Regions from separate parts of the Bacillus sp. BACIII genome, predicted to be linked through region 1. Evidence: predicted binding sites of a transcription regulator. Region 1 holds the regulator's gene; the other holds the start of a gene.
The links. Region 1 encodes NrdR, which represses ribonucleotide reductase genes. Its sites were predicted from a motif close to AACACNATATATNGTGTT; they were not measured.
Positions count from the first base shown of each region.

Region 2: a site for NrdR is predicted at 1,705-1,722, ahead of nrdI (class Ib ribonucleoside-diphosphate reductase assembly flavoprotein NrdI). Genes of this name have one in related genera too.

Region 1 is NZ_CM174437.1:256,633-268,450, forward strand. It holds gene ACXN9U_RS01445 (glyceraldehyde-3-phosphate dehydrogenase) at 1-782, shown strand, start outside; gene speD (adenosylmethionine decarboxylase) at 1,021-1,401, shown strand; gene nrdR (transcriptional regulator NrdR) at 1,651-2,109, shown strand; gene dnaB (replicative helicase loading/DNA remodeling protein DnaB) at 2,220-3,629, shown strand; gene dnaI (primosomal protein DnaI) at 3,654-4,589, shown strand; gene ACXN9U_RS01470 (TVP38/TMEM64 family protein) at 4,621-5,262, shown strand; gene ytxC (putative sporulation protein YtxC) at 5,328-6,158, shown strand; gene thrS (threonine--tRNA ligase) at 6,568-8,499, shown strand; gene ACXN9U_RS01485 (HAD family hydrolase) at 8,544-9,338, opposite strand; gene ACXN9U_RS01490 (sensor histidine kinase) at 9,526-11,307, shown strand; gene ACXN9U_RS01495 (LytR/AlgR family response regulator transcription factor) at 11,285-11,818, shown strand, end outside.
Region 2 is NZ_CM174437.1:1,180,874-1,192,691, reverse strand. It holds gene miaA (tRNA (adenosine(37)-N6)-dimethylallyltransferase MiaA) at 1-568, shown strand, start outside; gene hfq (RNA chaperone Hfq) at 608-829, shown strand; gene ACXN9U_RS05880 (YmzC family protein) at 925-1,200, shown strand; gene ACXN9U_RS05875 (hypothetical protein) at 1,283-1,498, shown strand; gene nrdI (class Ib ribonucleoside-diphosphate reductase assembly flavoprotein NrdI) at 1,758-2,150, shown strand; gene nrdE (class 1b ribonucleoside-diphosphate reductase subunit alpha) at 2,110-4,212, shown strand; gene nrdF (class 1b ribonucleoside-diphosphate reductase subunit beta) at 4,230-5,219, shown strand; gene ACXN9U_RS05855 (hypothetical protein) at 5,268-5,888, shown strand; gene ACXN9U_RS05850 (N-acetylmuramoyl-L-alanine amidase) at 5,937-6,695, opposite strand; gene spoVK (stage V sporulation protein K) at 7,003-7,971, shown strand; gene hflX (GTPase HflX) at 8,101-9,363, shown strand; gene ACXN9U_RS05835 (methionine gamma-lyase family protein) at 9,380-10,645, shown strand; gene ACXN9U_RS05830 (MerR family transcriptional regulator) at 10,755-11,159, shown strand; gene glnA (type I glutamate--ammonia ligase) at 11,217-11,818, shown strand, end outside.

The sequences.
Region 1 (11,818 bases):
GAGAGCTACCGTGGAAAGAGTGCGGAATAGACATCGTCATAGAGGCAACGGGAAAATTTAATTCAAAAGAAAAAGCGATGAGCCATATTGAAGCAGGGGCGAAAAAAGTTATTTTAACGGCTCCGGGTAAAAATGAAGACGTTACCATTGTCATGGGAGTGAATGAAGAGAAGTTCAATCCGGATGAACATGTGATTATTTCAAATGCATCCTGCACGACAAACTGTCTTGCACCGGTCGTCAAAGTGCTTGATCAGGAATTTGGGATTGAGAGCGGCCTGATGACGACCGTTCACGCTTACACGAATGACCAAAAAAATATCGACAATCCGCATAAAGATCTGCGGAGGGCGAGAGCGTGCGGAGAATCCATCATTCCGACTTCTACAGGCGCGGCTAAAGCGCTGTCGCACGTGCTGCCTCATCTGAAAGGAAAGCTTCACGGTCTGGCTCTGCGGGTTCCTGTTCCCAACGTGTCCTTAGTGGACCTTGTCTGTGACCTGAAAACAGATGTGTCGGCCGAGCAAGTGAATGCCGCTTTCCAACGAGCCGCAAAGACGTCAATGTACGGCATTCTTGATTATTCGGATGAACCGCTTGTTTCTTCGGATTATAATACGAATTCACACTCCGCGATCATTGACGGGCTGACGACAATGGTGATGGAAGACCGAAAAGTAAAGGTGCTCGCCTGGTATGACAATGAATGGGGATATTCCTGCCGGGTCGTTGATCTTATCCGCCACGTCGCCGCGCGAATGAAACACCCGTCAGCTGTGTAGAATAAAGATCATGGACATTTGTTAGAAAAAACCCTTAACGGCATATTTGCAAAAAAACACTCCTTGCAAAATAAACTTAAACACAGTATACTATCTTTCGTGAACTTCTTGCTCGTGACTGCTTCGGAATTACTTAAAGGGTTAGGACCTCTCCGGACTAACTTTCCCCCGTGGTAAATGGCCGGGTCAGTTCTCGGAAATTCACTTTTTTAATTCTTGTTAAGGGGGGTCCATGATTATGGAAACAATGGGGCGTCACGTCATCTCCGAGCTGTGGGGATGCGATTTTGATAAGCTCAATGACATGGATTTTATTGAAAAAACGTTTGTAAATGCTGCTTTGAAATCAGGAGCTGAAGTGCGCGAGGTCGCATTTCACAAATTTGCACCGCAAGGCGTAAGCGGAGTCGTTATTATTTCTGAGTCACATTTAACGATTCACAGTTTTCCTGAACACGGATATGCAAGCATTGATGTTTATACTTGTGGAGACCTGGATCCTAATGTGGCTGCTGATTACATTGCGGACGCATTACATGCAGATACAAGAGAAAACATTGAAATACCGAGAGGAATGGGGCCTGTACAGATTAAACAGGCACAAGCGAAAGTACTGTAATTTTCAAAACGCAAACACAAGGGAGCTAAGCTGAAAAAGCCATTACGCGCTTTGAAGCTGATGCTCCTTTTCTAATGTAAAAAAACAGCATTGCTTTTTCTTTAAGCAATTTTTTTGTAAAATAGAGAAAGATAAGGCCGGTCTATCGGCTCTCCCAACACAATAGGCTCATCCTAGATACGTTGGCGGGCATTTACCGGAAGCTTGCGAACCGCATTACAGCAATGAAACAGATGGGAGCTGATCCAATTGAAATGTCCTTCATGCCAGCATAACGGTTCCCGCGTACTTGATTCACGGCCTGCGGACGAAGGGAAATCAATCCGCAGAAGGCGGGAGTGCGAAGCCTGCCATTACCGCTTCACTACATTTGAGAAGTTTGAAGAGATGCCTCTGATCGTCGTGAAAAAAGAAGGCGTCCGGGAAGAATTCAGCCGTGAAAAAATGCTGCGCGGATTAATTAAAGCCTGTGAAAAAAGGCCCGTTCCTTTAAAAACACTTGAAGACATGTGCTTTGACATTGAAAAAGAGCTGCGAAACCAAGGCGTATCTGAAGTCAAAAGCGAACTTGTCGGAGAAATGGTGATGGACCGGCTGGCGAAAATAGATGAGGTGTCTTATGTCCGCTTTGCCTCCGTCTACCGGCAGTTTAAAGATATAAACGTGTTTATTGATGAATTGAAAGATTTAATAAAGAAAGAGCGCTAAAGAGCTAAGAGATGATGTCTGGCTCTTTTCTCATGAGCAAAATTGGCATTTGATAGATGGCGGAAACGGTGTAAAATGAGAGTAGAAACATATCGGAAGGTTTGAGAATCATGGCTGACTATTGGAATGACGTATTGCCTGTAGATCCTTATACGGTCAAAAGCCGTTCGCTTCTTCAGGATGTCGACAGACAGGTTTTGACACATCTGTACCAGCCGCTGATCGGTTCATTTGCATTTTCCCTGTATATGACCTTATGGGGGGAGCTTGAGCAGAACCGTTTGTGGGGAGCTGAATCCACGCACAGACAGCTGATGGGCATGATGCAGGCAAATTTAAAAAAGATTCATCATGAACAGGGGAAGCTTGAAGGAATCGGGCTGCTGAAAGTGTATATCCGGGAGTCCGAGCAAAAGGAACGGATGTTTATTTATGAGCTGCTGCCCCCGCTCAGACCGAATGATTTTTTTGAAGACGGCATGCTGAATGTCTTTCTTTATAACAGAGTCGGTAAAACGAAATACCAGCAGCTGAGACAATTTTACACGCATCCTTCCGTCGGCGCGGATGCAAGGGAAATTACGCGTCCGTTTAATCACGCCTTTGCCTCTTTTCAGCCGAGCGAATGGAAAATGACGCCGGATATGGAAGAAGCGATGAAGCTCCCCGAGGACTATGAGACGGCGTCTGTCGGACAAGCGCCTTCCTATACGGTGACGGAGGAAGTGTTTGATTTTGAGCTTTTCATGGCGGGACTGTCAGAAACGATGATACCGCGCAAATCAATCACGCAGGACGTGCGGGAGAGCATTAAAAAGCTTTCATATTTATACGGAATAGATCCTATCTCCATGCAGCACGTCGTCATGACCGCAATTAATGAACAGGATACGATAACGGCCGAAGCACTGAGAAAAGCCGCCAGCGACTGGTATCAAATTGAAAGAAGCGGGAAGCTTCCGGAACTGATTGATAAAACACAGCCTGTCCGTCTGCGGGAAAACAAGACGGAAAAGGACGATTCATTGAATGCCGAACTCATTGCACAGCTTGAGACCATATCACCGAGAAAGCTTCTTCAGGACATTGCGGACGGGACCGAGCCGTCCAAAGCAGACCTGCAGATCATCGCCGATATTATGTTCGAACAGAAGCTTGAGCCCGGTGTCACCAATGTGCTGATTTATTATGTCATGCTGAAAACGGATATGAAGCTGTCCAAAAACTATATTCAAAAAATCGCCGCTCACTGGGCCAGAAAGAAAGTAAAGACGGTCCGGGAAGCAATGAAGCTCGCAATAGAAGAGCACAGGCAATATCTTGATTGGGCGGACGGCAAAACAAACGGCGCGGCGCGCGGCAAAAAAACCGTCCGGGAAGAAAAGCGCCCTGATTGGATGAAAGAAGAAGAAACCGGGAAGAAGTCTGAACAGCCGGCTCTTTCCGCGGAGGATCTTGAAGAACAGAAGAAAAAAATGATGGAAGAAATGAAAAAACTGAAAAAATACTCTGCCTACTGAGACAGAGAAGCGGGGTGATTCTGAATGGAACCGATCAGCCGATCCTTAGAAGGCGTGACGAAGAGACCTGACTTTCAAAAACGCCTGGAACGAATGCAGCAGCAAGTCATGGCCGACAAAGACGTCCAGGCTTTTTTGAAGGAACAGAAAGATGTAATTAATCAAAGCATGATTGACAGAGGGTTAAATAAACTGTACGAATACGTTCAGCAAAGCAAGCGGTGCGCCTTCTGTTCAAAAGACAACGAGACGAACAGCCTGCTTGAAGGCTATCATCCGAAGCTTGTGATCAACGGACGTTCTATTGATATTGAATATTACGAATGTCCGGAAAAGAGAAAGCTTGACCGCCAGAAAAGACAAAAGTCCCTGATGAAGAGCATGTATATCCAGCGGGATCTTCTCGGCGCGACGTTTCAGCAGATCGACATTACAGATCCGAGCAGACTCGGCATCTTCCAGCATGTGACGGATTTTCTGAAGAGCTATAATGAAACGGGCAAAGGCAAAGGGCTGTACCTGTACGGAAAATTCGGAATCGGAAAGACATTTATTCTAGCCGCCATTGCTAATGAGCTGGCGGAAAAAGAGTATTCATCAATGATCGTATATGTTCCCGAATTTGTCAGAGAGCTGAAAAACTCTCTCCAGGATCAGTCGCTGGAGGAGAAACTGAATATGGTCAAAACGACGCCCGTCCTGATGCTTGATGACATCGGAGCGGAGTCAATGACAAGCTGGGTCAGGGATGAGGTCATCGGCACCGTGCTTCAGCACAGAATGAGCCAGCAGCTTCCCACGTTTTTCTCGTCTAATTTTTCACCTGACGAGCTGAAGCATCATTTTACGTATTCACAGCGGGGAGAAAAGGAAGAGGTAAAAGCGGCAAGATTGATGGAGCGGATTTTATATTTGGCTTCGCCTGTCCGTCTTGACGGGGAAAACCGCCGCCGTCCATAATGCCGGCGTCCAAAGGGAAGGATTTGAGGGAATGAGGAATAAGAAGGCTGTCACATGGGCTGCGGCTGCGGCGGGAGCGGGCCTTTTGCTTTGGACAAACCGCAAATATCTGAATCTGTCGCCTAAGGAGATCCGTCTTTGGGTGTTATCGTTCGGTGTCTTTGCGCCGCTTGTGTTTATCGGAATTTCCATCGTCAGGCCTTTTGTGCTGTTTCCCGTATCAATCGTTTCCGTCGCCGGAGGATTGGCGTTCGGACCGTTTTTCGGCACCGTGTATACGCTGGCGGGCTCAATGGGCGCTGCGGCCGCGTCTTTTTTTGCGGCCGGGCTGTTTGCCTTTAAAGAAAAAAGCCGTCACGGAAAAATGGAAGCCATTCAAAAGCAGATGAAAACCAATGGCTTCTTTTATATTTTTATTCTTCGCATTCTGCCTGTAAATTTTGATGTGATCAGCTATGCCGCGGGTCTTTCGAAAGTCAGGCCGATGACGTATTTTTTGGCGACTGCAGCAGGCATCATCCCGGGGACGATCGTCCTGAATGTGCTTGGCGCGAGCTTTATGTCCGGAAATGTGCTGAACGTGCTCGGAGTCATCTGTCTTTACATCGTGTTTTTATCGCTTCCCCTCATCTTTAAGAAGAAGGTCCGCCATTTGTTCGGCGGTGAAAGCTAACCTTTACGTCTATTTTAAAAACATCCCCCATATACTTGTAACAGATGCCGTAAGGGGGGACAAATATGCTTGAAGTGATCTTTGAAGATGACCACGATACCGCCGCTTTTTTACATCTCATTCAGCAATCGGACGACCGGAGACATTTTATTGTCCGTGAAGGCATAAAAAAAGTCGGAATCGCAAGGTCTGAATCGGCTTTTTGCGTTCAGCGCTTTATTGAGCCGATTCTGGTCAGATTTTTTTTAGAATGTAAAGAAGACGAGCATATGCTTTCGCTTATTGAAGACGAATACTGCTTCACCGATCAGGATGAACAGCAGCAAATCCTTCAGCTTGCACACAGCATTATGGAAGGAGAGCTTGATGATCATCCGTTTGAGCCGAAGAAAGAGCCGCGCACACAGTTTATTTCAGAAGCGCTCCGGACGATTTCACTTGATGCGGGTGTTTTTTCCGTGCGTTCGTTTCAGACGTTCCGGCTCGGCAGGTATTATGAGCGGCTCAGGGAATACACCGAGGCTGCGATAGATGAATATCGGATGGAACAGGAATATCAAAACTTTATCCAGTCTTTGAGAGATTACGTGACATCCAATCCGCCGCGGATGAAGAAAGTCCATATCGTACATGACCGGGCTTTTACACTGTGGGAGCTGCGCTATGTGTCAGAACGGGAACAGAAAAAATACATAGACAGACGGTTTGTGCGGGAGCACCCGATGTATATAGATTCCCACCTGCTTGCGCCGCTGATCTCCATCGCGCCTGAGACGGTAGAACTGTATACGGACAAACCGGAGCATATGATGTCCAGAACGATCCAAAACGTGTTTCAGGAGCGGGTGCGTCTTTTTCCGTTAGGCGCGTTTGCGGCGGAAAAGACGGAAGGATAGCTGCACAGACGGCCTTGCGGCAGCAGCGGGGCTGTCTGTGCGAAATCAGACGGAAAACCGAGTTGCATTTTTCTCACAGACATTTTATAATACATAACAGATTAATGATTGCTACACGTATTGATAAGGACATGAAGCATTGATACCGGCTTTATAAGAGAGGAGAGCCCAGGCTGAAAGCTTTCCAGCTATGGATCATTGTCTTTACCGCCTTTGAACTTCAGCTGTGAACGCCGGAATAAGCGCCAGTAATAGCTGACGGGAACTCCCGTTACAGAGTTTAGAGCCGCAGGTGCCGATAAAACCGGCCGCGCGGAAAAAAGGGTGGAACCACGATTCCGTTTATTTAACCTCGTCCCTTTCATAGGGGGCGGGGTTTTTGATTTGCATAAAAAAAGGAGTGACGAAGATGTCAGATATGATCAACATCACATTTCCGGACGGAGCGGTAAAGGAATTTCCGAAAGGAACAACAACAGAAGATATCGCGGCATCCATCAGTCCGGGATTAAAGAAAAAGTCTTTAGCCGGAAAACTGAACGGACAGGAAATTGATTTAAGAACGCCGATTCAAGAGGACGGTGCCGTAGAAATTATTACAGAAGGCACAGAAGAAGGCCTGAATATCATGCGTCACAGCACGGCGCATTTATTGGCTCAGGCGATTAAACGCATTTATAAAGATGTGAAATTCGGAGTCGGTCCCGTTATTGAAAACGGGTTCTATTATGACGTTGAAATGGAGCAGGCGCTGACGCCGGATGATCTTCCGAAGATTGAAAAAGAAATGAAACGCATCGTCGGTGAAAATCTGCCGATCATCCGAAAAGAAGTGAGCCGTGAGGAAGCAAAAGCCATGTTTGCGGAAATCGGCGATAATCTGAAGCTTGAACTGCTGGATGCCATCCCAGAAGGAGAAACGGTCTCCATTTATGAGCAGGGTGAATTTTTTGACCTCTGCCGCGGCGTGCACGTGCCGTCTACAGGAAAAATTAAAGAATTTAAGCTGCTCAGCCTTGCAGGCGCATACTGGCGCGGCGACAGCAAAAACCAAATGCTTCAGCGCATTTACGGCACGGCTTTCTTTAAAAAGGATGACCTGAAAGAGCATTTGCGCATGCTTGAAGAAGCGAAAGAACGCGACCACAGAAAACTGGGCAAAGAATTAAAATTGTTCGCCAACTCTCAAAAAGTCGGACAAGGCCTGCCGCTCTGGCTGCCGAAAGGCGCGACCATCCGCCGCGTGATCGAGCGCTACATTGTGGATAAAGAGCTGAGCCTCGGCTATGAACACGTGTATACGCCTGTTCTCGGAAGCAAAGACCTGTACGAAACATCAGGCCACTGGGAACATTATCAGGACGGCATGTTCCCGCCGATGGAAATGGACAATGAAACGCTTGTGCTCCGTCCGATGAACTGTCCTCACCATATGATGATTTACAAACAGGACATTCACAGCTACCGGGAGCTTCCGATCCGCATCGCCGAGCTCGGAACGATGCACCGTTATGAAATGTCAGGAGCGCTTTCAGGTCTTCAGCGCGTACGCGGCATGACGTTAAATGACGCACACATTTTCGTCCGCCCGGATCAGATTAAAGAAGAATTCATCCGCACGGTCCGTTTGATTCAAGACGTATACGAAGACTTCGGCCTGAGTGATTACACATTCCGCCTGTCTTACCGCGATCCTGAAGATACGGAAAAATATTTTGATGATGATGAGATGTGGAATAAAGCGCAATCTATGCTGAAGGCGGCAATGGATGAAATCGGCCATGATTACTATGAAGCGGAAGGCGAAGCGGCATTTTACGGCCCTAAGCTTGACGTGCAGGTGAAAACGGCGATCGGCAAAGAAGAGACATTGTCAACCGTGCAGCTTGACTTCCTTCTTCCGGAACGCTTTGATCTCACTTACGTCGGAGAAGACGGCAAACAGCACCGTCCAGTCGTTATTCACCGCGGCGTCGTGTCAACGATGGAGCGTTTCGTTGCTTTCTTAATCGAAGAGCACAAAGGCGCCCTTCCGACATGGCTTGCGCCTGTACAATTCCAAGTCATTCCTGTATCACCGTCTGTGCATCTTGACTACGCGAAAAAAGTGCAGGAGCGCCTGCAGCGCGAAGGCCTGCGTGTCGAGCTTGACAGCCGGGACGAGAAAATCGGCTATAAAATCCGTGAAGCGCAAATGCAAAAAATCCCGTACATGCTTGTGGTCGGTGACCAAGAAGCTGAAAACGGGGCGGTAAACGTCCGGAAATACGGCGAGCAGAAATCCGAAACCGTTTCATTGGACGATTTTGTGAAAAAGGCTGTAGCCGAAGCGAAAAAATAACCAGACACACAAAACCCCCCATTCTGAATGAATGGGGGGTTTTTTTATTTTTGTTTCTGCTTCTCTATAATCGCAAACAGCTCGTGAAGATCGCTGATCACATAATCAGGCGTAATGTCTGTTTCATTTTTCTTATTCGTCCGGTTTACCCACACCGTCGTGATGCCTGCCCGTTTCGCTCCCAAAATATCAGTGTTGAGATTATCTCCGACCATTATGGCATCTTCTTTTTTCAGCTTCAGGAGGCTGAGGCAATGTTCAAATATGGAGGCATCGGGTTTCCCTTTTCCGAAAGCGCCTGAGATGACGATTTCATTAAAATAAGGCGCAAGCTCAGGAACGCCGGCAAGTTTTTCTTTCTGCAGGCTGGGATCGCCGTTTGTCAGCAGAAGCAGTTCATAAACACCTTTCAGCTTATCAAGCACCGCAAATGTTTCATCATACACATACGGGCGCTGTCTGCGTTCCGCCGCGAAAAACTCCGCCAAATATTCGCCGTAAGCCGCATCGTCTATGCCGACACTTTTTAAGCCGTTCGTCCAGGCGTTTCGTCTGTATTCCGGCGCAATCTGATTCAGCTGTTTAAATCCTTCGCTGACCGGCTCGGAAAAATTCGCCCACAACCCTTCAAACGGATTAATGCCGATCATGACCGTATAAGGATAGGTTTCGTATGACATATACAATTCCCGTGCCGCTTTCCGAACCGCTTCTTCAAAAGTGTGCGGGTCAAGGCCATATTTTTTTTCCGCTTGTAAACATGTTTCCCTGAATGTTGTTCTGACGCTCTTTTCATCCCATAACAGTGTATCGTCCAAATCAAAAAATACGGCTTTCATGATCTTCTCCTCTTTGGTATATTCTTAAACTCTCTGCCGCAAGGCTCCCGTTTATTCTACAATAGATACATAGACTGCGAAAGATTTGTTTTCAGATGATTTGAAAAAAACAGGCAGATTTGTGTCATATTCTGTCTCAAGCGTTAAAACGTGATAAAATAAAATTTGAAAGAACAGGTGAAAAAGCATGCTGCATTTGATCATTATGATGCTGGAAAGAGTCGGAATAATCGTCATATTGGGCTTTGTTCTGGCTCATACCAGATTGTTCAGACAGGCGCTCCAGCAGCCTGAGAGCTATAAAGGCAAAGCGGTGCTGATTTCAATTTTCTCGCTGTTCAGTATCATCAGCAACTATACGGGAATAGAAATTCAGCAGAATACAATCATGAATAATGACTGGGTGTTTCAAATTAATCCGTCCGGTTCAATTGCCAACACGCGGATTATGGGTGTTGAAATCGGCGGACTCTTGGGCGGCCCGTATGTAGGGATCGGTGTCGGCATACTGTCCGGCCTGCATCGTTTATCACTAGGCGGCGCGACCGCAGTCAGCTGTGCCGTCTCATCCGTTTTAGCGGGGGTTTTGTCCGGCTGGATCGGGCGGTATTTCAGAAAACGCTATGCAATGCCGACACCGCGAGTGGCCGCGCTGGTCGGACTCGGGATGGAATCATTGCAAATGCTGCTCATTCTGTTAATGGCCAAGCCGTTTTCTGACGCTTGGACGCTAGTGAGCATCATCGGCATCCCGATGATATTGGTAAACGGATCAGGGACTTTTATTTTTCTTTCGATCATTCAATCGATGATCCGGAAGGAAGAACGGGCAAGAGCTCTTGAAACCCACAGGGTGCTGATGATTGCCGACCAGACGCTTCCGTTTTTCCGTCAGGGGCTGAATGAAAGCTCATGCAAAAGCGTCGCTGCCATCATCCACAGGCAAACAGGAACGGACGCGGTATCGCTTACGGATAATGAAAAGATTTTAGCTCACGTCGGCGCGGGGGCCGATCATCATATTCCGTCTGAAAGCCTGATCACCGGATTGTCAAAACGCGTCATTAAAACGGGGCATATTATGAAAGCGACATCAAAGGAAGAAATTGAATGCACGCACGATCCCTGTCCGCTGCATGCGGCGATCGTATTGCCGCTGACGTCAAACGGCAAAACAATCGGGACGCTGAAAATGTACTTTAAAAGCCCGTCAGGTTTAAGCCGGGTTGAAGAAGAACTCGCAGAGGGGCTCGCCATGCTGTTTTCCACCCAGCTTGAACTCGGCGAGGCGGAACTGCAGAGCAAATTGCTGAAAGATGCAGAAATAAAGGCGCTTCAGGCACAGGTCAATCCGCATTTTCTGTTTAATGCAATCAATACGATTTCTGCTCTTTGCCGTACCGATGTGGAAAAAACCCGAAAGCTTCTGCTGCAGCTCAGTGTCTATTTCCGTTCCAACCTGCAGGGCGCCAGGCAGCTGCTCATCCCGCTTTCTAAAGAACTGAACCATCTGCAGGCATATTTGTCATTGGAGCAGGCCCGTTTTCCCGGGAAATATAAAATCAGCCTTGAAATTGAAAACGGTTTGGAGGACATCGAAATTCCTCCTTTTGTGCTGCAGATCCTCGTCGAAAATGCGCTCCGCCATGCATTTTCAAGAAAGCAGGACAGCTGTGCCGTCAATGTCAGCGTGGTATCCGCCGGCCCGTCGGTTTTAATGCGGGTGGGGGACAATGGGCGGGGAATTGATCCGGAATTGCTGTCCGTTCTCGGAAACCGTCCGCTGCCGTCTAAAGAAGGAACGGGAACCGCGCTTTACAATTTAAATCAGCGGCTGATCGGGCTGTTCGGTCCTGAAGCCGCTCTGCGATTGGAAAGTGAACCCCAAAAAGGTACGGACGTATCATTTGAGCTGCCTTTGAAACTGATGACTAAAGGAGAAGAACATGCTGAAGGTGTTAATCGTTGATGATGAAATGCTGGCAAGGGATGAATTAGCTTATTTGCTGAAACGGACGAATGAAGTAGATGATATAAACGAGGCGGAAAATATTGAATCCGCTTTTGACAGCATGATGGATCAAAAACCGGATCTGCTGTTTTTAGATGTTGATTTGTCAGGAGAAAACGGATTTGACATTGCCAAGCGGCTGAAAAACATGAAAAATCCGCCGGCTGTCGTTTTTGCGACGGCGTATGACCAATATGCATTAAAAGCCTTTGAAGTCGATGCGCTCGACTATTTAACAAAGCCTTTTGATGAAGAAAGAGTCCGCCAGACAATCAGAAAGTTTAAAAGAGTGAAGCAGGACAGGGCAGAAGCCGTCTCAGAACAGCCGTCCGCAGCCGGAGCGCATAAGCTTGCGGTATCCGCCGGCGAATCCATTGTCATTTTAGATACGAAGGATATTATTTTTGCGGGCATGGAGGACGGGCACGTTTCCGTCAAAACGTTTGCCGCGTCTTATTCCGTTCATGAA
Region 2 (11,818 bases), 920 kb from region 1:
CCGAGAGCGCATGGAGAAACTGGCTGCCGAGGAAGGGGCTGAGGCTCTTCATGCCAAACTTGCGGCGGCCGATCCGGAAGCAGCGGCAGCCATTCATCAAAACAATACGCGAAGAGTCATCCGCGCGCTCGAAATTCTGCACATATCGGGCAAAACAATGTCAGAACATCTTAAAACCCAAAAACGGGAGCTGCTTTACAATGCGGTGCTCATCGGTCTTACAATGGACAGAGAAGTGCTGTACGGCCGGATTAACGAGCGGGTTGACCTGATGATGGAAGCCGGCCTTCTTGAGGAAGTCAAGCGGCTGTATGATATGAATATCCGGGACAGCCAATCGATTCAGGCGATCGGCTATAAAGAGCTGTATGAATATCTTGATGGAAAAGTGCCGCTTTCTCAGGCCGTGGAGCAATTAAAACAAAATTCAAGACGTTATGCGAAACGCCAGCTGACCTGGTTTCGCAATAAAATGTCCGTTTCATGGACCGATATGACGCCGCCTGTTGATCTTGAACAGAAAAAAAAGGAAATTTTCGAGTGTATAGCAGGAAAACTGGAAATTTAATCGAAACAGTATTGTATTGAGAACCAAGGAGGACGAAACATGAAACCGATTAATATTCAGGATCAGTTTTTGAATCAAATCCGAAAAGACAATACGTTCGTCACGGTATTTTTACTCAACGGCTTTCAGCTTCGCGGCCAGGTAAAAGGCTTTGACAACTTTACCGTCTTACTCGAAACGGAGGGGAAGCAGCAGCTTATTTATAAACATGCCATCTCCACGTTCGCCCCGCAAAAAAACGTTCAGCTTGAGCTTGAATAAACTTTTGCCAAAGACCATGAACAATGGTCTTTTTCTATGCGCATCTGTATATTGCCGGCTTTATATCGGCAACATAAAAGGGGGCTTGGAAAACGATGTTCGAAAGTGAGAATGAACTGAGAAGAATCAGGATAACGCTCGTCTGGATCGCTGTTTTTTTGCTGTTTGGAGCATGCAGCAATCATGAAACGGTGGTGACGGATGATGACGGCGGCTTGACGGATGCCGAAGCGCAGACAGAAGACACGGTGCAGCTGGAGCATAACCATTTCGGCGTCGTCGAAGACGGTTATTTAAAAATATATCGTTACGACGAAAAAACGAATAAAGTCAAACTGAAAAAAGAAACGATGTTAGATGAGCTTGAATAAATTTCACAAGCTTTCGAATTTACAAAGCGGGCCGCACAAGCTACACTAGTTACTGACATTGATCATGCAGAGGGTGAGACGATTGAAACACAAGGTGATAATCAACCATTGGGAAGAAACCTGTGAAGATGATTCCTGCTATGAATATGGAACCAGCATCATTGTTGACGGCAAAGAACTGCTCAGAGAGGCTTCCATCACAAGCGCTCTGAAAGCTGTGCTGAAAGAAATCGGCGCTGATGCGGAAATAGAAGAGACCGTTGAAAGCGAAAAAAAATGTGATTCTTACAAAAAATAAGAATAAAAGTCTAGACTACTAAGCAGTTTTTTTTCATGTTATGATAGACATCGGCTTACACATGACACCTTGAGTAGGATGAGAGATGATTCTCGTTCTGCTCTCTTTTTTGGGCGTTAATCGGGGCAGAACCAAGGTCCGCTCTTTCAAAAATATGAACTTTTTATAAATCGATCTCAATATGTTGTGTTTTTCTGAGAGGTTAGTATACTATATATAGTGTTAAGAGATTCATTATTTTTGATAGGTCGTGATAAGGATGGTTCAAATCATATTTGATTCAAAGACAGGGAATGTTCAGCGTTTTGTGAATAAAACAGACTTTCAGCTGATCCGCAAGGTGGATGAAATGGACCACGTGGACACTCCGTTTGTTTTGGTCACCTACACGACAAACTTTGGCCAGGTACCGGCATCAACACAATCATTTCTCGAAAAATACGCCCATCTCTTATTAGGAGTCGCTGCGAGCGGCAACAAAGTATGGGGCGATAACTTTGCAAAAAGCGCCGATACCATTTCAAGACAATATCAGGTGCCGATCTTGCACAAATTTGAACTCAGCGGCACAGCGAAAGACGTTGAATTGTTTACTCAGGAGGTAGAAAAAGTTGTCACAAAACCAAGTGCCAAAATGGATTCAGTTAAATAACGAAATTATGATCCAACAAGATGGGAAATTCCAGTTTGATAAAGATAAAGAGGCTGTACATAGCTATTTTGTTGACTATATCAACCAAAACACAGTTTACTTTCACGATTTGAAAGAGAAGCTGGATTATTTAATTGAAAACCAATACTACGAAGAAGAATTCTTAAGCCTGTATTCTTTTGAAGACATTAAAGAAGTGTTTAAGACAGCTTACGCAAAGAAGTTTCGTTTTCCTTCCTTCATGAGTGCGTTTAAATTCTATAATGACTATGCTTTGAAAACGAATGACAAAAAAAGAATCCTCGAGCGTTACGAGGACCGGATCTCAATTGTTGCGCTGTTCTTCGCAAACGGCGACACTGAGAAAGCGAAAGAATATGTGAATCTGATGATCAACCAGGAATATCAGCCGAGCACGCCGACATTCTTAAATGCGGGCCGCAAACGACGCGGAGAGCTTGTCAGCTGTTTCCTTTTGGAAGTCAATGATTCCTTAAACGACATCTCCAGAGCGATCGACATCTCCATGCAGCTTTCTAAACTGGGCGGCGGGGTTTCTCTTAACCTGTCTAAGCTCCGTGCGAAAGGTGAAGCGATTAAAGATGTGGAAAACGCCACAAAAGGCGTCGTAGGCGTGATGAAGCTTCTTGATAATGCGTTCCGCTACGCTGACCAAATGGGGCAGAGACAAGGCTCAGGCGCGGCATACCTGAACATCTTCCACCGGGATATTAATGATTTTCTTGATACGAAAAAAATCTCGGCTGATGAAGATGTCCGCGTTAAAACCCTTTCTATCGGCGTCGTGATTCCGGACAAGTTTGTCGAGCTTGCGCGTGAGGATAAAGCCGCTTATGTCTTTTATCCTCATACGATTTATAAAGAATACGGCCAGCATATGGACGAAATGGACATGACGGCGATGTATGAGGAGCTTGTCGACAACCCGCGCGTCAAAAAAGAAAAAGTGAATGCGCGCAAATTGCTTGAAAAGCTTGCCGTTCTCCGTTCTGAGTCAGGCTATCCGTACATTATGTTCCAGGATAACGTAAACAAAGAGCACGCGAATAACCACGTATCAAAAGTAAAATTCTCGAACCTTTGCTCTGAGGTGCTTCAGGCGTCACAGGTTTCAGCTTACACAGATTATGACGAGGAAGACGAAATCGGCCTGGACATTTCCTGCAACCTTGGTTCTTTAAATATTTTAAATGTCATGAAACATAAATCGATTGAGCGCACGGTGAAACTCGCGACGGATTCCCTGACTCATGTGTCCGAGACGACGGATATCCGCAACGCGCCGGCAGTCAGACGCGCAAACAAAGCGATGAAGTCGATCGGTCTAGGTGCGATGAACCTGCACGGCTACCTTGCCCAAAACGGCATTGCTTACGAAAGCCCGGAAGCAAGAGATTTCGCGAATACGTTCTTTATGATGGTGAACTTTTATTCCATCCAGCGTTCAGCTGAGCTTGCAAAAGAAAAAGGCGAAACGTTTGAGCATTATGAAGGCTCCACTTATGCAACGGGAGAATATTTCAATAAATATATTGAAAAAGAATTCTCGCCGGCATACGAAAAAATCGCTGCGCTCTTTGAAGGCATGCACATCCCGACAATCGAAGACTGGAAAGAGCTGAAGGCGTTTGTCGCTGAAAACGGCATGTACCACAGCTACAGACTGTGCATCGCGCCGACAGGCTCCATTTCCTACGTCCAATCCAGCACGGCCTCCGTTATGCCGATTATGGAACGGATTGAGGAAAGAACATACGGAAACTCCAAAACGTATTACCCGATGCCGGGGTTAGCGTCTAATAACTGGTTCTTCTACAAAGAAGCTTATGATATGGACATGTTCAAAGTAGTGGATATGATCGCGACAATCCAGCAGCATATCGATCAGGGAATCAGCTTTACCCTGTTTTTGAAAGATACGATGACAACTCGTGATCTGAACCGTATTGATCTGTATGCCCACCATAGAGGCATCAAAACCATTTACTATGCAAGAACGAAAGATACCGGGCAGGACAGCTGTCTTTCTTGTGTCGTTTGATTAAAGGAGAGTTTACAGTGACAAAAATTTATGACGCAGCAAACTGGTCAAAGCATGAAGATGATTTTACCCAAATGTTTTACAACCAAAACGTAAAGCAGTTCTGGCTTCCCGAAGAGATCGCATTAAACGGCGATCTCCTCACTTGGAAGTACTTGGGTAAAAATGAGCAGGATACGTACATGAAGGTGCTCGCCGGCCTGACACTGCTTGATACAGAGCAGGGGAACACGGGCATGCCGATTGTGGCCGAGCACGTAGAAGGCCATCAGCGAAAAGCGGTTCTTAATTTCATGGCGATGATGGAAAACGCGGTGCACGCAAAATCATATTCAAATATTTTTATGACACTTGCTCCGACTGAAACGATCAACGAAGTGTTTGAATGGGTAAAGCAGAATAAGTACCTGCAGAAAAAAGCCCAAACCGTTGTCGGACTGTACCGCGCTATCAAAAAAGACGATGAGATTTCGCTGTTTAAAGCGATGGTCGCTTCCGTTTACTTAGAAAGCTTCCTTTTCTACAGCGGTTTCTATTATCCGTTATATTTCTACGGACAGGGAAAACTGATGCAAAGCGGTGAAATCATCAACCTGATTCTTCGTGATGAAGCGATCCACGGCGTCTATGTCGGATTGCTTGCCCAAGAAATATACAATAAACAAACAGAAGCGAAAAAGGCGGAACTTCGTGAATTTGCGATTGAGCTTTTAGAAGAGCTTTATCACAATGAACTTGAGTATACCGAGGATCTGTACGATCAAGTCGGGCTGTCTCATGACGTAAAGAAATTCATCCGCTATAACGCCAATAAAGCTTTGATGAACTTAGGGTTCGATCCTTACTTTGAAGAAGAGGATATTAATCCGATCGTATTAAACGGATTAAACACCAAAACGAAATCACATGATTTCTTCTCCATGAAAGGGAACGGCTACAAAAAAGCGACGGTAGAACCGATTAAAGACGAGGATTTTTATTTCGGTCAAGATGAAGATCAGATATAATATCTGCTCTTTTGGCTTGAATGGAGAAATATGACAGGAGGAACCGACATGGATAAAATGGATGAAATCATCTTAGCCGCGCCGCGGAGTGACGTCTTCCAAAACGAAACGCTGACATTCCAGGGAGTCAACAGCGAAGATGAGCGTATCGTGAAGATTATGGCTCAAATTGAGGAGCATTTTTCAGAAATCAGAAGAGGCGACGCGGAAGAGGACCCGCGTTTTAAACAGCCGATTCCGTATGTCGTCATCCGCCGCGATGATGAGGTGTTTGTGTATGAGCGGCTCGCGGGCGGCGGAGAATCGCGCCTTCATAATAAACTTTCCCTCGGCTTCGGCGGTCACATGAATCCTATGGAGGGAGCGGCCTCATTTGCGGAGGTGCTGAAACAGAATACCGACCGGGAGTTAGCAGAAGAACTGCATATTCTTGAGGAAGACAAACAAAACATTGTCACACTCGGTTTAATCAATGATGATGAAAACAGTGTCGGAAAGGTGCATATCGGCATCCTTTCTGCGCTCCAATTAGCGTCTGGAGCACAAGTCGAAGTGAAAGAAAAAGAGCAGATCGCCGGCCGCTGGATGAAAGTGAACGAATTAAAAGAAGAAGACGTGTATCAGCGGCTTGAAACTTGGTCTCAGTTTGTCGCCGATATTCTTCAATAACAGAAAAACCCCTGTTCCTCCTTAAAAAGGGAGAACAGGGGTTTTTCATTAGTTTAACGTAATGACGGTATCAAATCCCGCTTTTTTGGCCCGCGCTGCTAAAGATTCAGCATAATCTCTGGAAGAGAATGCGCCGATCTGCACTTTAAATAAGCCGTCTTTTGGAAGCACAATCGCATCAAAACCTTTAGACACCGCATTGGCGGCAAGTGCATCAGCATTTGCTTTCACATTGAAAGCGCCGATTTGCACTTTATATAAGTCAGGCTTTTTTTTTAGACCGAAAGCCTGCTCCAAGCCCTTGGCATGTCCTCTTGCAAGGCTTTCAATAAAACTGGCTGTTTTCAATTTGTTTGCATCAGCTGCCGTATCAACAAAACCATTCTCCGTCAAAATCGCCGGCATACTTGTCTCCCGCAGCACATGGAAGTTGGCTGTTTTTTTCCCTCGGTCATTAAAACCGGATGCTTGGATTACTTGCGTGTGAACGGCTGATTGATAAGTCGAAGTCGGCGCTCCTACACCCGGGTAAATATAGCTTTCGAATCCGGTTCCGCCTCCTGAGTTAATATGAATGGATAAAAAATAATCTGCGCCCCAGCTGTTGGCGGCATCCGTTCTTTCCGTCAGACTGACCGTCTTATCGCTTGTCCTGCTCATCGTGACAGAAACCCCTTCATACTCATTCGTCAGAATCGTGCGCAAAACCAGTGCGATCTCCAGCGTGACCGCTTTTTCCTGAAGCCCGTTTCCGGTTGCACCTGAATCAGTTCCGCCATGACCGGGGTCTAAAAAAATTTTAACCATTCTCCATCACCTCATTACAGCATATGATGATATTTAAAAGGTGCTTGTACGGCTGTCATTCATGAAAAAAATGAGAAATCCGCCCGGCATTTCCCGGAAAATAAAAATAAATGGTTTGTCCTTCCGTTTCAGCTGAATACAATAAGAAATGAAAAATATTTCTCGGGAAAGCGCAGGATTCAGCATCATTCCCGAAGAGAACGGAAAATGCGACAGATAAAAGGGGTAATCGGGCCTCATGATGATAGGCGGGTGTCACGGAACGCCTTTATCATGAATAAGATAAAGAGAGAACAGAGAGGTGAGCATGTTGGAGCGCGCTGTAACCTATAAAAATAACGGACAAATTAACATCATTCTTAATGGCCAAAAGCAAGTGCTGACAAATGCGGAAGCTGAGGCGGAATATCAGGCCGCCCTGCAAAAAAATGAAGCCAAGCACAGCATTCTGAAAGAAATTGAAAAAGAAATGAACACATTAGTGGGTATGGAAGAAATGAAGCGCAACATTAAAGAAATTTATGCGTGGATATTCGTCAACCAAAAACGGGCCGAACAAGGGCTGAAAGTCGGAAAACAAGCTCTTCATATGATGTTCAAAGGCAATCCCGGCACCGGAAAAACAACCGTCGCGAGACTGATCGGCAAGCTTTTCTTCGAAATGAACGTGCTTTCCAAAGGACATCTGATCGAAGCAGAACGTGCCGATCTGGTCGGTGAATACATCGGACACACAGCGCAAAAAACGAGAGATCTGATTAAAAAATCGCTCGGAGGCATTTTATTCATTGATGAAGCATACTCACTTGCAAGGGGCGGAGAAAAGGATTTCGGTAAAGAGGCGATTGATACGCTTGTCAAGCATATGGAAGACAAACAGCATGAGTTTATTCTGATCCTGGCAGGGTACTCGAGAGAAATGACACATTTCCTGTCATTAAATCCCGGCCTGCAATCGCGTTTTCCTATCAGCATCGATTTTCCGGATTACTCTGTCGCTCAGCTGATGGACATTGCAAAGCGCATGATAGCGGAGCGGGAGTATCAATTAAGCCAGGAAGCCGAGTGGAAGTTAAAAGATTACTTAATGACGGTGAAAAGCACGACAAGCCCCATTAAATTCAGCAACGGACGTTTTGTCAGAAATGTGATTGAAAAATCAATCCGCGCTCAGGCCATGAGGCTTTTAATGGGGGACCAATACTTAAAAAACGATCTGATGACGATCAAGAGTCAGGATTTATTTATAAAAGATGACACCGCAGCTCATGAATAATCCTCTCAGCCGGGTTTGAGAGGCCTTTTTTTATTTCTCTCTTTAAAACCCGCCGGATGTGTGGTATACGTCCTGCGGGTTTGGTATGATAGTACTACTGCCCAATACGACACAGAAAGGAACATCCATGTGAACGAACAGGAAGAAAAAAAAGAAACGGTCATTTTAGTCGGCTGCCAGCTTCCGCACATGACCGACGAGCACTTTGAACATTCCATGGACGAGCTCGCTTCATTGACAAAAACGGCTGACGGAACGGTGCTGACCCGGATTACGCAAAAACGGAACAGAGCGGATGCCGCTACATATATAGGCAAGGGGAAAGTAGACGAGCTGAAGGCGCTGTGTGAAGAGCTTGAAGCGGATCTGGTCATTTTTAATGATGAACTGTCACCGAGCCAGCTTAAATCACTCGCCACGGCAATTGAAGCGAAGATCATCGACCGCACGCAGCTTATTTTGGATATTTTCGCAAAAAGGGCGAAGACGAGGGAAGGAAAGCTTCAGATCGAATTGGCCCAGCTTCAATACGCACTGCCGCGCTTGAGCGGACAAGGAATCAATCTCTCCAGACAAGGCGGCGGAATCGGGACGAGAGGGCCCGGTGAGACAAAGCTTGAAACAGACCGGCGCCACATTAGAAACCGCATACACGAAATTAACGTGCAGCTGTCAACGGTTATCCGCCACAGAAGCCGTTATCGGGAGAGACGCAAGAAGAATGGTGTGCTTCAGGCGGCGCTCGTCGGATATACCAATGCCGGAAAATCAACGTGGTTCAATAAATTAACAAGCTCAGACAGCTATGAAGAAGATCTGCTGTTTGCAACACTTGATCCCATGACGAGAAAGATGGCGCTTCCAAGCGGTTACAGCGTCCTTTTGTCTGATACGGTCGGCTTTATTCAGGATTTGCCGACAACGCTGATTGCCGCTTTCCGTTCAACGCTTGAGGAAGTGAAGGAAGCTGACTTGATCATTCATGTCATTGATTCTTCCAATGAAGATTATGCCGGGCATGAACAGACTGTTCTCGGACTGTTAAAAGAGCTTGAAGCAGATGATATTCCGGTGTTAACCGCTTATAACAAAAGAGATGAAACACTTCCTGACTTCATTCCGACAGCAGGGGAAGGCCACATCATGATCAGCGCCAGAATTTTCGGGGATGAAGCGAAATTGAAAGCGGAAATCGAAGCTTATTTGCGCCGGGAGCTGATGACGCCGTATGAAGTTCATGTACCCGCCGCTGAAGGCAAATTGATGTCACGCATTAAATCAGAGACTATGATCGACAGTCTTTATTTTAATGAAGAAAATGAACGCTACGAAGTCTCAGGTTATGTGCAAGAAGAACAAAGCATACTTGGAGAACTGAAGAAATTCATGTAAGGAAGGTATATACAACATGTTTGAGACACTGACACACGGCACTCTATTGCAAAAAACTGCCGAAGAAACAGAAGCGGAAATCGCCGCCGTTCATAAAAGAATAGAAGAAATCAGTGAACGGAATGAATGGAGAGTCCTGCAAAGCTACAGAAAGCATAAAGTAAGCGATACGCATTTTACACCTTCAACCGGATACGGTTATGATGACATCGGCCGGGATACTCTGGAAGAGATCTATGCTGATGTGTTCGGAGGAGAGGCGGGGCTCGTGAGACCGCAAATCATTTCGGGGACGCACGCGATCTCAATCGCGCTGTTCGGTGTGCTGAGACCCGGAGACGAATTGCTTTATATCACAGGCAAGCCGTACGACACACTCGAAGAAATCGTTGGGGTGAGAGGCGGGGAGTATTCAGGCTCGCTTAAAGAATTTCAAATCGGGTATCATGCAGTCGATTTAACCACAGAAGGCAAAGTGGACTTCGAAGCGGTCCGTGCTGCAATCCGTCCGAATACAAAAGTGATCGGTATTCAGCGTTCAAAAGGATATGCGAACCGCCCGTCTTTCAGGATAAATGAGATTGAAGAGATGATTCGTTTCGTAAAAGAAATCAAAGAAGATGTCATTGTTTTTGTGGACAATTGCTACGGAGAATTTGCGGAAGAGCGGGAACCCTGTCACGTCGGAGCGGATCTTATGGCCGGCTCCCTGATTAAAAACCCGGGCGGCGGCCTTGCCAAAACGGGGGGATACCTTGTGGGGAAAGCCAAGTGGATTGAAGCCTGCTCTTACCGGATGACCTCACCGGGAATCGGAAGTGAAGCCGGCGCATCGCTGTATTCACTGCAGGAAATGTATCAAGGCTTCTTTCTCGCTCCGCACGTAGTGGCGCAAAGCTTGAAGGGAGCGGTATTTACCGCCCGCTTTCTTGAAAAGCTGGGATTTTCGTCAAACCCTGCATGGAATGCGCCGAGAACGGATCTGATTCAATCTGTTGAGTTTCAGGACCCTGAAAAGATGATTGCTTTTTGCCAGGCGATACAATATGCGTCCCCGATTAATGCGCATGTGACGCCTTATCCGAGCTATATGCCGGGATATGAAGACGATGTCATTATGGCAGCAGGCACTTTCGTACAGGGGGCGAGCATTGAATTATCGGCAGATGGCCCTATCAGACCGCCTTACGTCGCGTATGTCCAAGGAGGATTAACCTATGCGCACGTGAAAAATGCGATTTGCAGCGCAGTTAATGCTCTAATGGAAAAAAGGCTGATCTGAGCCGTTTGCAATTTTCAAAGAATTTTATGTTAAGATTCCTTACATTGTGTTGACACAAAATATAACATCACCTATAATGAGACTAAGATAAGAAAAGGAGGAAATTGAGATGAGTGATAACATTCGCCGCTCAATGCCTTTATTTCCAATAGGAATTGTCATGCAGTTAACAGAACTTTCTGCCCGGCAAATTCGATATTATGAGGAAAATGGACTGATATTTCCAGCGAGAAGCGAAGGGAATAGACGATTATTTTCATTCCATGATGTAGATAAACTGTTAGAAATCAAAAATTTGATTGAACAAGGCGTCAATATGGCGGGGATCAAACAAATTCTGGATAAGGCATCTGCCGAACCGGAGGAAAAATCCGAAAAAACTGCCAAACCGATGAAGCACAATCTGTCTGACGAAGAACTCAGAAAGCTTCTGAAAAACGAACTGATGCAGGCAGGCCGATTCCAGCGGGGGAATACCTTCCGCCAAGGTGATATGTCCCGATTCTTTCATTAATCCGTTAGCAACTGTTTTGCTATATACATTTACCTTTTAGAGGAGGAGTTTTACGAAATGGCAAAGTACACAAGAGAAGACATCGTAAAATTAGTAAATGAGGAAAACGTAAAGTACATCCGCCTTCAGTTTACAGACATTCTCGGAACGATTAAAAACGTGGAAATTCCTGTGAGCCAGCTTGAAAAAGCACTTGATAATAAATGCATGTTTGACGGTTCTTCCATCGAAGGTTTTGTCCGTATCGAAGAATCTGATATGTACTTATATCCTGATCTAAACACATTTGTTATCTTCCCATGGACAGCTGAAAAAGGTAAAGTAGCACGCTTCATCTGTGATATCTACAATCCGGATGGCACCCCGTTCGAAGGTGACCCGCGTAACAACCTCAAACGGATTCTGAAAGAAATGAAAGAACTCGGTTTCAGCGATTTCAATCTTGGACCTGAGCCTGAATTCTTCCTGTTTAAATTAGATGAAAAAGGCGAACCGACACTCGAATTAAACGATAAAGGCGGATACTTCGACCTGGCTCCGACTGACTTGGGAGAAAACTGCCGCCGCGATATCGTGCTTGAGCTGGAAGAAATGGGCTTTGAAATCGAAGCATCTCACCATGAAGTGGCTCCCGGCCAGCACGAAATCGATTTTAAATA